Regions from separate parts of the Kitasatospora terrestris genome, predicted to be linked through region 2. Evidence: riboswitches for the same ligand, from Rfam matches in the RefSeq annotation. Region 2 holds a riboswitch; each other region holds the start of a gene.
The links. Region 2 has a riboswitch for cyclic di-AMP ahead of ABEB06_RS21170 (M23 family metallopeptidase). Riboswitches for the same ligand answer to the same signal wherever they lie in the genome.
Positions count from the first base shown of each region.

Region 1: linked by a shared signal. The riboswitch ahead of ABEB06_RS11100 (C40 family peptidase) and the one ahead of ABEB06_RS21170 (M23 family metallopeptidase) in region 2 are both predicted to bind cyclic di-AMP.
Region 3: linked by a shared signal. The riboswitch ahead of ABEB06_RS29165 (glycoside hydrolase family 16 protein) and the one ahead of ABEB06_RS21170 (M23 family metallopeptidase) in region 2 are both predicted to bind cyclic di-AMP.
Region 4: linked by a shared signal. The riboswitch ahead of ABEB06_RS13275 (M23 family metallopeptidase) and the one ahead of ABEB06_RS21170 (M23 family metallopeptidase) in region 2 are both predicted to bind cyclic di-AMP.

Region 1 covers NZ_BAABIS010000001.1:2,407,298-2,409,487, reverse strand. The annotation lists gene ABEB06_RS11105 (C40 family peptidase) at 1-864, shown strand, start outside; cyclic di-AMP (ydaO/yuaA leader) riboswitch at 1,193-1,347, shown strand; gene ABEB06_RS11100 (C40 family peptidase) at 1,358-2,190, shown strand, end outside.
Region 2 covers NZ_BAABIS010000001.1:4,573,690-4,575,879, forward strand. The annotation lists gene ABEB06_RS21165 (alpha/beta fold hydrolase) at 1-422, opposite strand, end outside; cyclic di-AMP (ydaO/yuaA leader) riboswitch at 690-823, shown strand; gene ABEB06_RS21170 (M23 family metallopeptidase) at 834-1,628, shown strand; gene ABEB06_RS21175 (hypothetical protein) at 1,847-2,190, opposite strand, start outside.
Region 3 covers NZ_BAABIS010000001.1:6,358,686-6,360,875, reverse strand. The annotation lists gene ABEB06_RS29165 (glycoside hydrolase family 16 protein) at 1-708, opposite strand, end outside; cyclic di-AMP (ydaO/yuaA leader) riboswitch at 712-891, opposite strand; gene ABEB06_RS29160 (esterase/lipase family protein) at 1,030-2,190, opposite strand, start outside.
Region 4 covers NZ_BAABIS010000001.1:2,881,348-2,883,537, forward strand. The annotation lists gene ABEB06_RS13275 (M23 family metallopeptidase) at 33-1,007, opposite strand; cyclic di-AMP (ydaO/yuaA leader) riboswitch at 1,010-1,168, opposite strand; gene ABEB06_RS13280 (hypothetical protein) at 1,456-1,674, opposite strand; gene ABEB06_RS13285 (SpoIIE family protein phosphatase) at 2,012-2,190, opposite strand, start outside.

The DNA of each region.
Region 1 (2,190 bases), 2.2 Mb from region 2:
GAGCAGGAGCAGGCGGCCGAGAAGTACAACGGCGCCAAGGAGCGGGCCGACCAGCTGCACAAGCAGGCCGACCAGCTGCAGGACCAGATCGCCCGCAGCCAGGCCCAGATGACCGACCTGGCCGGCGGCCTGGCGGCGGTCGCGGCCGACGAGTACCGCACCGGCGGCGTCGACCCGTCGATGCAGCTGATGCTCTCCACCGACCCGGACAAGTACCTGGCGCAGGCCTCCAGCTTCGAGCAGGCCGCCAACACCCAGGCCGACACCCTCCGGTCGCTCAAGGACCAGCAGCGCCGGCTGGACCAGCAGAAGCAGGAGGCCGCGGCCGTCCTCGCCGAGCTGGACAGCTCCACCCAGGCGCTGAACGACGCGAAGAACCAGGTCCAGGAGAAGCTGAAGGAGGCCCAGAAGCTGCTGAGCAAGCTCAGCGCCGCGGACCGGGCCGCTATCCTCGGCGGCGGTGCCGCCGCCTCCCGCAGCGACTCCCGCTACGACCTCTCCAGCCTGCCGCAGCCCGGCGGCTACGCCGGTGTCGCGGTCAACGCGGCGATGGGCAAGCGCGGTTCGGCGTACGTCTGGGGCGCCACCGGCCCGAGCACCTTCGACTGCTCCGGCCTGATGGTCTGGGCGTACAAGCAGGCCGGGGTCTCGCTGCCGCGCACCTCGCAGTCCCAGGCCTCGGTCGGCACCGGGGTGCCGCTGTCCGCCGCCCAGCCGGGCGACCTGGTCATCTACTACGGCGACGCCCACCACGTGGGCATGTACATCGGCAACGGCCTGGTGGTCCACGCGCCGCGCACCGGCGACGTGGTGAAGGTGATGGCCGTCGACACCCTCCCGATCAAGACCATTCGTCGGGTCTGACCGTTTCGCCCGGCTCCTGACGGGCCGTGACACGCCCGGACGCGTCGAGATCGCCCTGTGATCTGCGACACGTCCGGGCTTCGTGTTTTCCAGGCTTATGATGCGAATAAATCAGCGGTCGGTAACTGCGTGATCACAAGCGGTCATATTTGAAATCGAAATTGAGCCTCTTTCAGATTTTTTTCTGACAAGGATTTGAACGGATCACGGTTGGGTTACTAGGGTCATGCCTCGACCGCCGTGAAGTCGATCGCCCAGCCCGGGCGACGGCGGTGGTCGCCGCCGAGTCCGTGAAGCAGCGGGGCAGCTGGTCTGCCGCGGGGAAGCCCTTGCGGGGGTGCTGTGGAACGGAGCCGGGGAACCACCAGTTCCTCCGGGGTGAATCGGCGCCAGGACGGCCGCGCGAGCGGGCGGGGAGGCGTCGTAGGGCAGCTCTTCGCCCGAACCCGTCAGCTCACCTGGTAGGCGGTGTGAGGAGAAGGAGTCCGCCTTCGTGGCGTCCCATCGTCGTCCCAAGCCCGCCGGCCGCGCCCGCATCTCGATCCTGACCGCCGCTGCCGCCACCGCGGTCGCGCTCTCCGCCCAGGCCGGTGCCCACGCCGACCCGGCGCCGACCAAGGACCAGGTCAAGCAGCAGGTCGACGAGCTCAACGAGCAGGCAGAGGTCAAGACGGAGGCGTACAACGCCGCCGTCGAGAAGCAGCAGACCCTGCAGAAGCAGGTCACCCAGCTCCAGGACCAGGTCGCCCGCCAGCAGGCCCAGGTGACCACGGTTCAGGACACCCTGGCCGGCATCGCCGTCGAGCAGTACCGCACCGGCGGCATCCCGCAGACCGTCCAGCTGATGCTCTCCAGCAACCCGGACGTCTTCCTCGGCGAGGCCGGCCGCCTCGACCAGGTCGGCGCCACCCAGGCGGACCTGCTGAAGGCCTTCAAGGACGAGCAGGGCAAGCTCGACCAGCAGCGCAAGGAGGCCGAGCAGAAGCTCGGCGAGCTGGACTCGACCACCAAGAGCCTCAAGGCCGGCAAGGAAGAGATCCAGGGCAAGCTGGCCAAGGCCCAGGAGCTGCTGAACTCGCTCACCCAGAAGGAGCGCGAGGACCTCGCCGCCGCCGAGGCCAAGGCCGCCGCCAGCTCCCAGGCCGCCGCCGAGCGCGCCTCGCGCGACACGCCCCGGGCGGACCTGGCCCCCGCCAACCTGCCGGCCGGCTCCGGCTACGCGGCCGCCGCCATCGCCGCCGCCCAGTCCAAGCTGGGCAGCTGGTACTCCTACGGCGCGGCGGGCCCGTCCACCTTCGACTGCTCCGGTCTGATGCAGTGGGCGTA
Region 2 (2,190 bases):
AACGCCTTCTGGAAGGCGTTCAGCGGCAGGTTCTCGATGAACGCGTCGATCAGCACCACGCCGGCCGCCCGCTCCGGCGCCAGCCCGGCCGCCTTCACCACGGTCGCGCCGGTGTACGAGCTGCCGGCCAGCACGGCCCGCTCGATGCCCAGGTGGTCGAGCAGGGCGAGCAGGTCGGCGGCGATCGCGGCCGGGGAGTAGTCGACGAACTCGGCCGAGGACTCGCCCATGCCGCGCAGGTCCATGGTGATCACCCGGTGGCCGGCCGCGGTGAGCAGCGGGACCAGGTGCCGGTAGGCGGCCCGCTGGTCGAGCATGCCCGGGAGCAGGACGACCGGCAGTCCCTCGCCCGGGGTGTCGTCGAACGCGATCCGGCCGCCGGGGACGTCGAAGAAGCGGGTGGGGGTGGTCGTGGAGCTCATCGCGGGCCTCCTGCGGGCTGCGTGCGTCGGCGGTGCCGATTGCTGTTAGCCATAAAGCTAAGGCTAATAGCCTTAGCCGTCAACCCCTCCGTCGGGCCCGTCGAATCATCACAAATCGCCCACAGGTCGTCAGGAGGGCATCACTGCCTCTCCCGAGACGCTTGGAAACAGGGGGTCCATAGGATTAACGTTTGATAACGCAGCGCGGTCGGCAACGCCGTACCCACACGGCACCGCGCGCGGTCGCCTAATCCACCGGGCCGCCCCCTCGCGGGCGCGCCCAGGAGCCGGGGAACCACGTTCCCTGGGGTGAATCGGCCAGGCCCCCGGGCCACCGGCCGTAGGAGACCTTCCACCTCCGAACCCGTCAGCTAACCCGGTCGGCGAGAGGGAAGGAAGGAGTGCGCCCCCGTGGCGTCCACCCAGACCGCTGACAGCTCCGGCGCAGCCACCAGCCTGCTCGACCACCCGACCGGGCACGACACCCGGCACCGGCTGCCCCGGCAGTCCCGCGGCACCGGCCCGCTGCTCGGCGTCACCGCGATGACCGCCGCGCTCGGCGCCACCGGCTTCGCCGCCGCCCCGGCCGGCCACGCCGCGGACGCACCCGCCGCCCCCTCCGTCACCGCCCCCGACGAGGCCTCCGGGACCGTCCTGTCCGCCGACCCCGGACTCGCCCTCGCCGCCCGCATCCAGCAGCAGGCCGACGGCCGGCGCACCGCCGCCGACGAGTCCGCCCGGATCGCCGCCGCCCAGGAGGCCGAGGCCAGGCGCGCCGCGCAGGAGGCCGCGGTCCCCCTCGGCGACCACGCCCTGCCGGTCACCGGCTACCGCCTCGCCGCGCAGTTCGCCCAGGCCGGCGCGCACTGGGCCCACCTGCACACCGGCCTCGACTTCGCCGCCCGCACCGGCACCCCGGTCACCGCCGTCACCGGCGGCACCGTCACCTCCGCCGGCTGGTCCGGCCCGTACGGCTACCGGGTGATCCAGACCCTGCCCGACGGCACCGAGCTCTGGTACTGCCACCTCGCCCGGATCACCACCCCGGCCGGCCCCGTCACCACCGGCACCGTGCTCGGCACCGTCGGCGCCACCGGCAACGTCACCGGCGTCACCGGTCCCCACCTCCACCTGGAGGTCCGCCCCGACGGCGCCGCCCCGATCGACCCGCTCACCTGGCTCGGATCGCACGGCCTCACCCCGTAGCCGCTCCCGACGGCAGCCGGGCCGCGGCCCCTTCCCCGCGCCCGGCCCGTCGGACCCGGCCCGGAGCCCGCCCTGACCGGCTCCGTGCGCAGGCTCTGTCCGGCCCGGTCCGCTCCGTGCGCAGGGCCCCTCCGGCCGGACGGCGCCGGACCGCTCGCGGGTTCCGCCCTCCGCGCGGCCACCCGCCGCCGTCCGGTGCCGTCCGGCCCGCTCCCGGCTCAGCCCTCGCCGGGCTCGTCCCGCTCCGCGAGGTAGGCCTCGATGTCCCCGGGGCCCGGCTCCGGCGCCAGGTCCGGGTACTCCGCCACCAGCAGCGCCGCCAGCCCCGGGCTCGTCCACTCCCCGTACAGCCGCAGCGCCTCCGCCTCCACCGCGGCCTCGAACCCGTCGAAGTCCCCGGCCAGCTCCTCCGGCATCGGCAGCCCGCGCGCGGTCAGCTCCGCCAGGTTCCGGTAGCTGCGCTGCATCAGCCCCTGCTCCAGCAGCCGCCGCGCGCCGTCCGTCGCCATGCCGACCAGCAGCAGCCGCGCCGCGTCCCACTCCTCCTGGCCCTCGGCCGCCA
Region 3 (2,190 bases), 1.8 Mb from region 2:
GCCGGTCCACTTGGAGCCGTACGCGATGGCGCTGTCGAACTCCTCGGACCAGGTCAGTGCCTTGCCCGGGATCGGCGAGCCGGTGGCCGCGGCCGGGGTGGTCGGCGCGGTCGTCGGCGTGGGGGCGGCCGTGGGCGTCGGGGTCGGCGTCGGCGCGGGGGTCGGCTTGACGGTGGGGGCGGGCGCCGGGGCCGGGGTGGCGGCGCCGGCGGCGGCCACGGTGAGGGTGCGCGAGGGCAGGTTGTGCCAGGCGTTCGCCGAGTCCTGCCAGAAGCCGAACTGGGTGTAGGTGCCGGCCGGCAGGGTGCGGGCGGCGCTGGTGAAGGTGGTGCCGCCCGGGCAGATCTGCACGTTGCTCGCGTTGCCGGGGAAGTCCAGGTTCCGCCCGGCGGCGTCGCGCACGCCGACGCCGAGCGTCTTGGCGGTGAAGCAGGACGAGGAGTGGACGGTCAGCGAGGCGGTGGTCGGGACGGCGGCGGTCATCGACTCCGGGGCGAGGCGGTCCTGGGTGACGGTCGCGGCGGTGGACGTGGTTCCGGCAACGGTGGCGGTCGTGGGGGCCGCGGTCGTCGGGGCGTTCCAGACGGACGGGGTGGTCCAGGCGGACGGGTTGAACCAGGCGGCCTGGGCGCTGCCGGCGAGCGGCGCGCCGATCAGGGCGGCGGCACCGGCGACGGCGCCGATGCGGGCAGGACGGGAGAGGCGCATGACGGGGTTCCTCCGCGACGCCTGCGAGGTGAGCTGTCGGGTTCGGGCCCTGAGGCGGCCCGGCCGCGCGTGCGTGCGGCTTCACCCCTAGCCGTGTCCGGCCGTCCCGGAGGGAGCGGAGGGCATGGCGACGTACCTGTGGGTCCCCCGCTCCTGTCCAGTGGTGGTCAGCGAAAGCCCCCGGCGGGTGGACAGGATTCGGCGTCCCGGCGGCGGCGTGCCCGGTGCGAGCACCCGAGCAGGCTAGACAGATTGTCGACAGAGCGACAACCGGCCCGGGAGAGACAAGCGTCACACCGCGGGCCGGCGGGATCGCCCTGGTCAGGTGAGCCAGGAGGTGATCTGCTGGACGGCGGCCGGGGCCCAGGCGAGCTCCATGTGGTTGAGGCCGCCGAGCAGCGCGGTGCCGCCGACGGTGGGGATGCCGGTGGTGTCCAGGGCGCTGGCCGTGAACACCAGGCCGTCGCTCGGGCCGCGGCCCTCGTTGAGGATCCCGGGGATGTCGGCCGAGCCGCCGGCCAGCAGGTAGCTGCGCACCGAGGCGGGGACGCCGGCCCGCTGCAGCGCGGCGATCAGCGACCCGGCGTCGATCGCGGCCTGGATGCCCTGGCCGGAGGTGTAGAAGCCCTGGCCGCCGTAGTAGGTGGTCCACCAGTCCTGGGCGGTGGAGTCGAGGCCGTACCGGCCGTCCCAGCGGGCGAGCAGCTGGCGCTGGCCGGGGAAGCAGTCGTACCCGCCGCTGGGCAGCACGCCGAGGCAGGGCTGCGCGGTGTAGCTGCCGTAGCAGGTCATGTACAGGTGCGGGGAGGGCGCGTTGGCGGTGCCGCCGCAGGCCGGCCAGGTGGCCGGCGAGAAGGCCCAGCCGTGGGCGTACGTGTAGTCCAGGCCGCCGTGCGGGCCGCCGAGGGTGATCAGGCGCCGGACGTCCCCGGCGTAGGCCCAGCCCCAGGACGGCCGGACCGAGGAGACGTACGCGCGGGCCGCGACCTCGCCCTTGCTCCAGGCGACCACGTCGACCTGGGTGACCCCCAGCCTGGCCCGGACCAGCGCGATCGCGTCGCCGACCGCCTGGGCCTGGAGCAGGTTGTCGCCCTGCTTGTGGGCGAAGCCGATCGCGAAGACCCGGTGGCCGGAAGCGGCCAGGCTCTGCGCCAGGCCGGTGGAGGGGCAACTGGCCGCGCCGCAGCTGCCGGTGGCGCCGGGGTCGGCCCAGGCCCGGTCGGCGTTGTCGTTGGCGCCGTGCACCAGCAGGACGGGGGTGGCGATCGGGCCGGTGTTCCAGCCGGTGGCGCTGTGGAGCAGGAAGCGGCCGGAATAGGGCTGCCGGACGCCGCCGAACCAGGTCAGCCGGGCGCCGTCCTGGTCGCCGCGGCCGTCCGGCGGGTACTGCTCGGCGCGGAAGCCGGTGGTGGTGTCCAGGTAGCGCTCGACCCGGTCCCAGCCGTTGCCGGGCGCGGTGAAGACGGCCTCCTGCGTGAGGTA
Region 4 (2,190 bases), 1.7 Mb from region 2:
GTGTGTGGTGACTGCGCCGTCTACCGCAGGGGTCAGACGCTGACGCCGTGCGCCGCCAGGTAGGCGACCGGGTCGATGTCCGAGCCGTAGCTCGGGGTGCTGCGGATCTCGAAGTGCAGGTGCGGGCCGGTCACGTTGCCGGTGGCACCGGACAGGCCGATCTGCTGACCGGCGGAGACGCTCTGGCCGGCCGAGACCGAGATGGACGACAGGTGGGCGTACTGGGCGTACTTGCCGTCGGCCAGCTTGATGATGACCTCGTTGCCGTAGGCGCCGCCGTTGCCGGCGGAGACCACGGTGCCGGCGGCGACGGCCTTCAGGCTGGTGCCGGTGGAGACCGGGAAGTCGATGCCGGTGTGGTAGCCGCTGGACCAGTTGGAGCCGGCCGCGTGCCACGCGGTGGTGTGGTGCACGGAGACCGGGGCGACGTAGCCGGAGGCGTTGGAGGACGCCGCGGCGGAGGACGCCGGGGTCGACGAGCCGGTGGCGGCCTTCGGGGTGGCCTTCTTCGCGGTCGAGGTGGTGGTCGACTGCTGGGTCTGCTTCGGCGCGGACTGCTGCTTGGGAGCGGTCTGCTGCTTCGGCTGCTCGGCCGGGGCGGCGGCCGGAGCGGCCGCGGCGGCACCGCCGACGGTCAGCTTCTGGCCCGGGTAGATCAGGTTCGGGTTGGAGCCGATGACCGAGTGGTTGTCCTGGTAGAGCTTCTCCCAGCCGCCGTCGACGTGCTGGGCGGAAGCGATCTTGGACAGGGTGTCGCCGGCGACGACCGAGTAGTCGTGCGACGCGGCGGCGGCCGGAGCGGTGTCGGCGGCCGGGGTGGCGGCGACGGCCGGGGTCTCGGCGGCGGCGGCGGCCGGGGCGCGGTGGCCCTCGTGGGCGTGGCCGGTACCGTGCGCGCTGGCGGCGGTGACCGGGAGGCCGACCGCGGCACCGGCGACACCGGTGGCGATGGCGATGCGGACGATGGTCTTCAGGCGGGGCTTGCGGTGCTTGCCGTTCGCGGACATGAAGAATTCCTCTCCGACGCCTACGAGGTGAGCTGTCGGGTTCGGACGAGAGTTGCCCGGCCGCGCTAGGCACGGCTTCACCCCGAGCCGTCCCCGGTGTTCCGGGTACGGCGACTTACCTGTGGGTCCCCCGCTCCTGCCGAGAACGGTTATCTGGTCGGCACCGGGCAGCGGCAGGACTAGGCGTTCCACCCGGTGGCCCACCCGGACGATCCGCCCGGGCTGCGGTGAAGCAAAGCCGACGCCGGGCACCCGTGGCAAGCGTCGGCCCCGCCGGGACGGAGGTCCCGACGGGGCTGACGGACCGGCAGGTCACCACCCGCGCACACGGCCCGACCGAGCGCTTACGGGATCATGACCCTACGTACACCAACCATTAACGCAGCGGCATATTCGGCACCGTTCGGACGCGATCACTCACCCCCGGTCACCGCACGGGTGACGCTGCTCACCCCGCGATCGAGGAGATGGCCTTGGCGAGCGAGTTCAGGAAGTCCTGGATCGGCTGCGCCGCGGTGGACTGGCTCACCATGAAGCCGAACAGGGCGGCGACGATGGCATGGCTGGTCTTCAACTGCTTGTTGCGGATGAAGATCACCATGATGATGCCGAACAGGACCAGGGCGGAGACGGAGAAGGCCACGCCGGACTCACTTCCTCGATTCATGGCGGGGGTTCGTGAGGCGGAAACCGGCCCCTACCCCCCGTGTCCCCACCAGTCCATCCGGACTCAGTGTGGTCGCTCGTGCGGACTCCGTAAAGGACTTGCCGGGCAACCGGTCGGAAGATCCTGCCATCTGAGACCGGTTTCCGCCGTCCGAGACGATAGCGGAAGGCATATGACGGGCCGTCGACGGCCGGTTGCCGTCACCGGGACGGGAGAGAAAAGGGCAGGCCGACCGCACCGGAGCGGGTACGTCCGAAGCGCCGTCAGGTTTGGCCGAAGATCACCACCCGCTCTTGACACCGGGTCGCCCACGGGCCACGGGCCGGCCGCCGGACCGCTACTGGCGCCAGATCAGCAGGACGGCGCGGTCGTCGTTGACGTCCTTGGCGACGGTGTCGATCAGCCGGGTCGCCGCGCCGCCGCGGGCCGACTCGGTCTGGGCGGCCGCCGCGACCAGCCGGTCGGACTCCCCCATCAGCCGGTCCATGCCCTCGGTGAGATCGCGCCCGGGCAGCT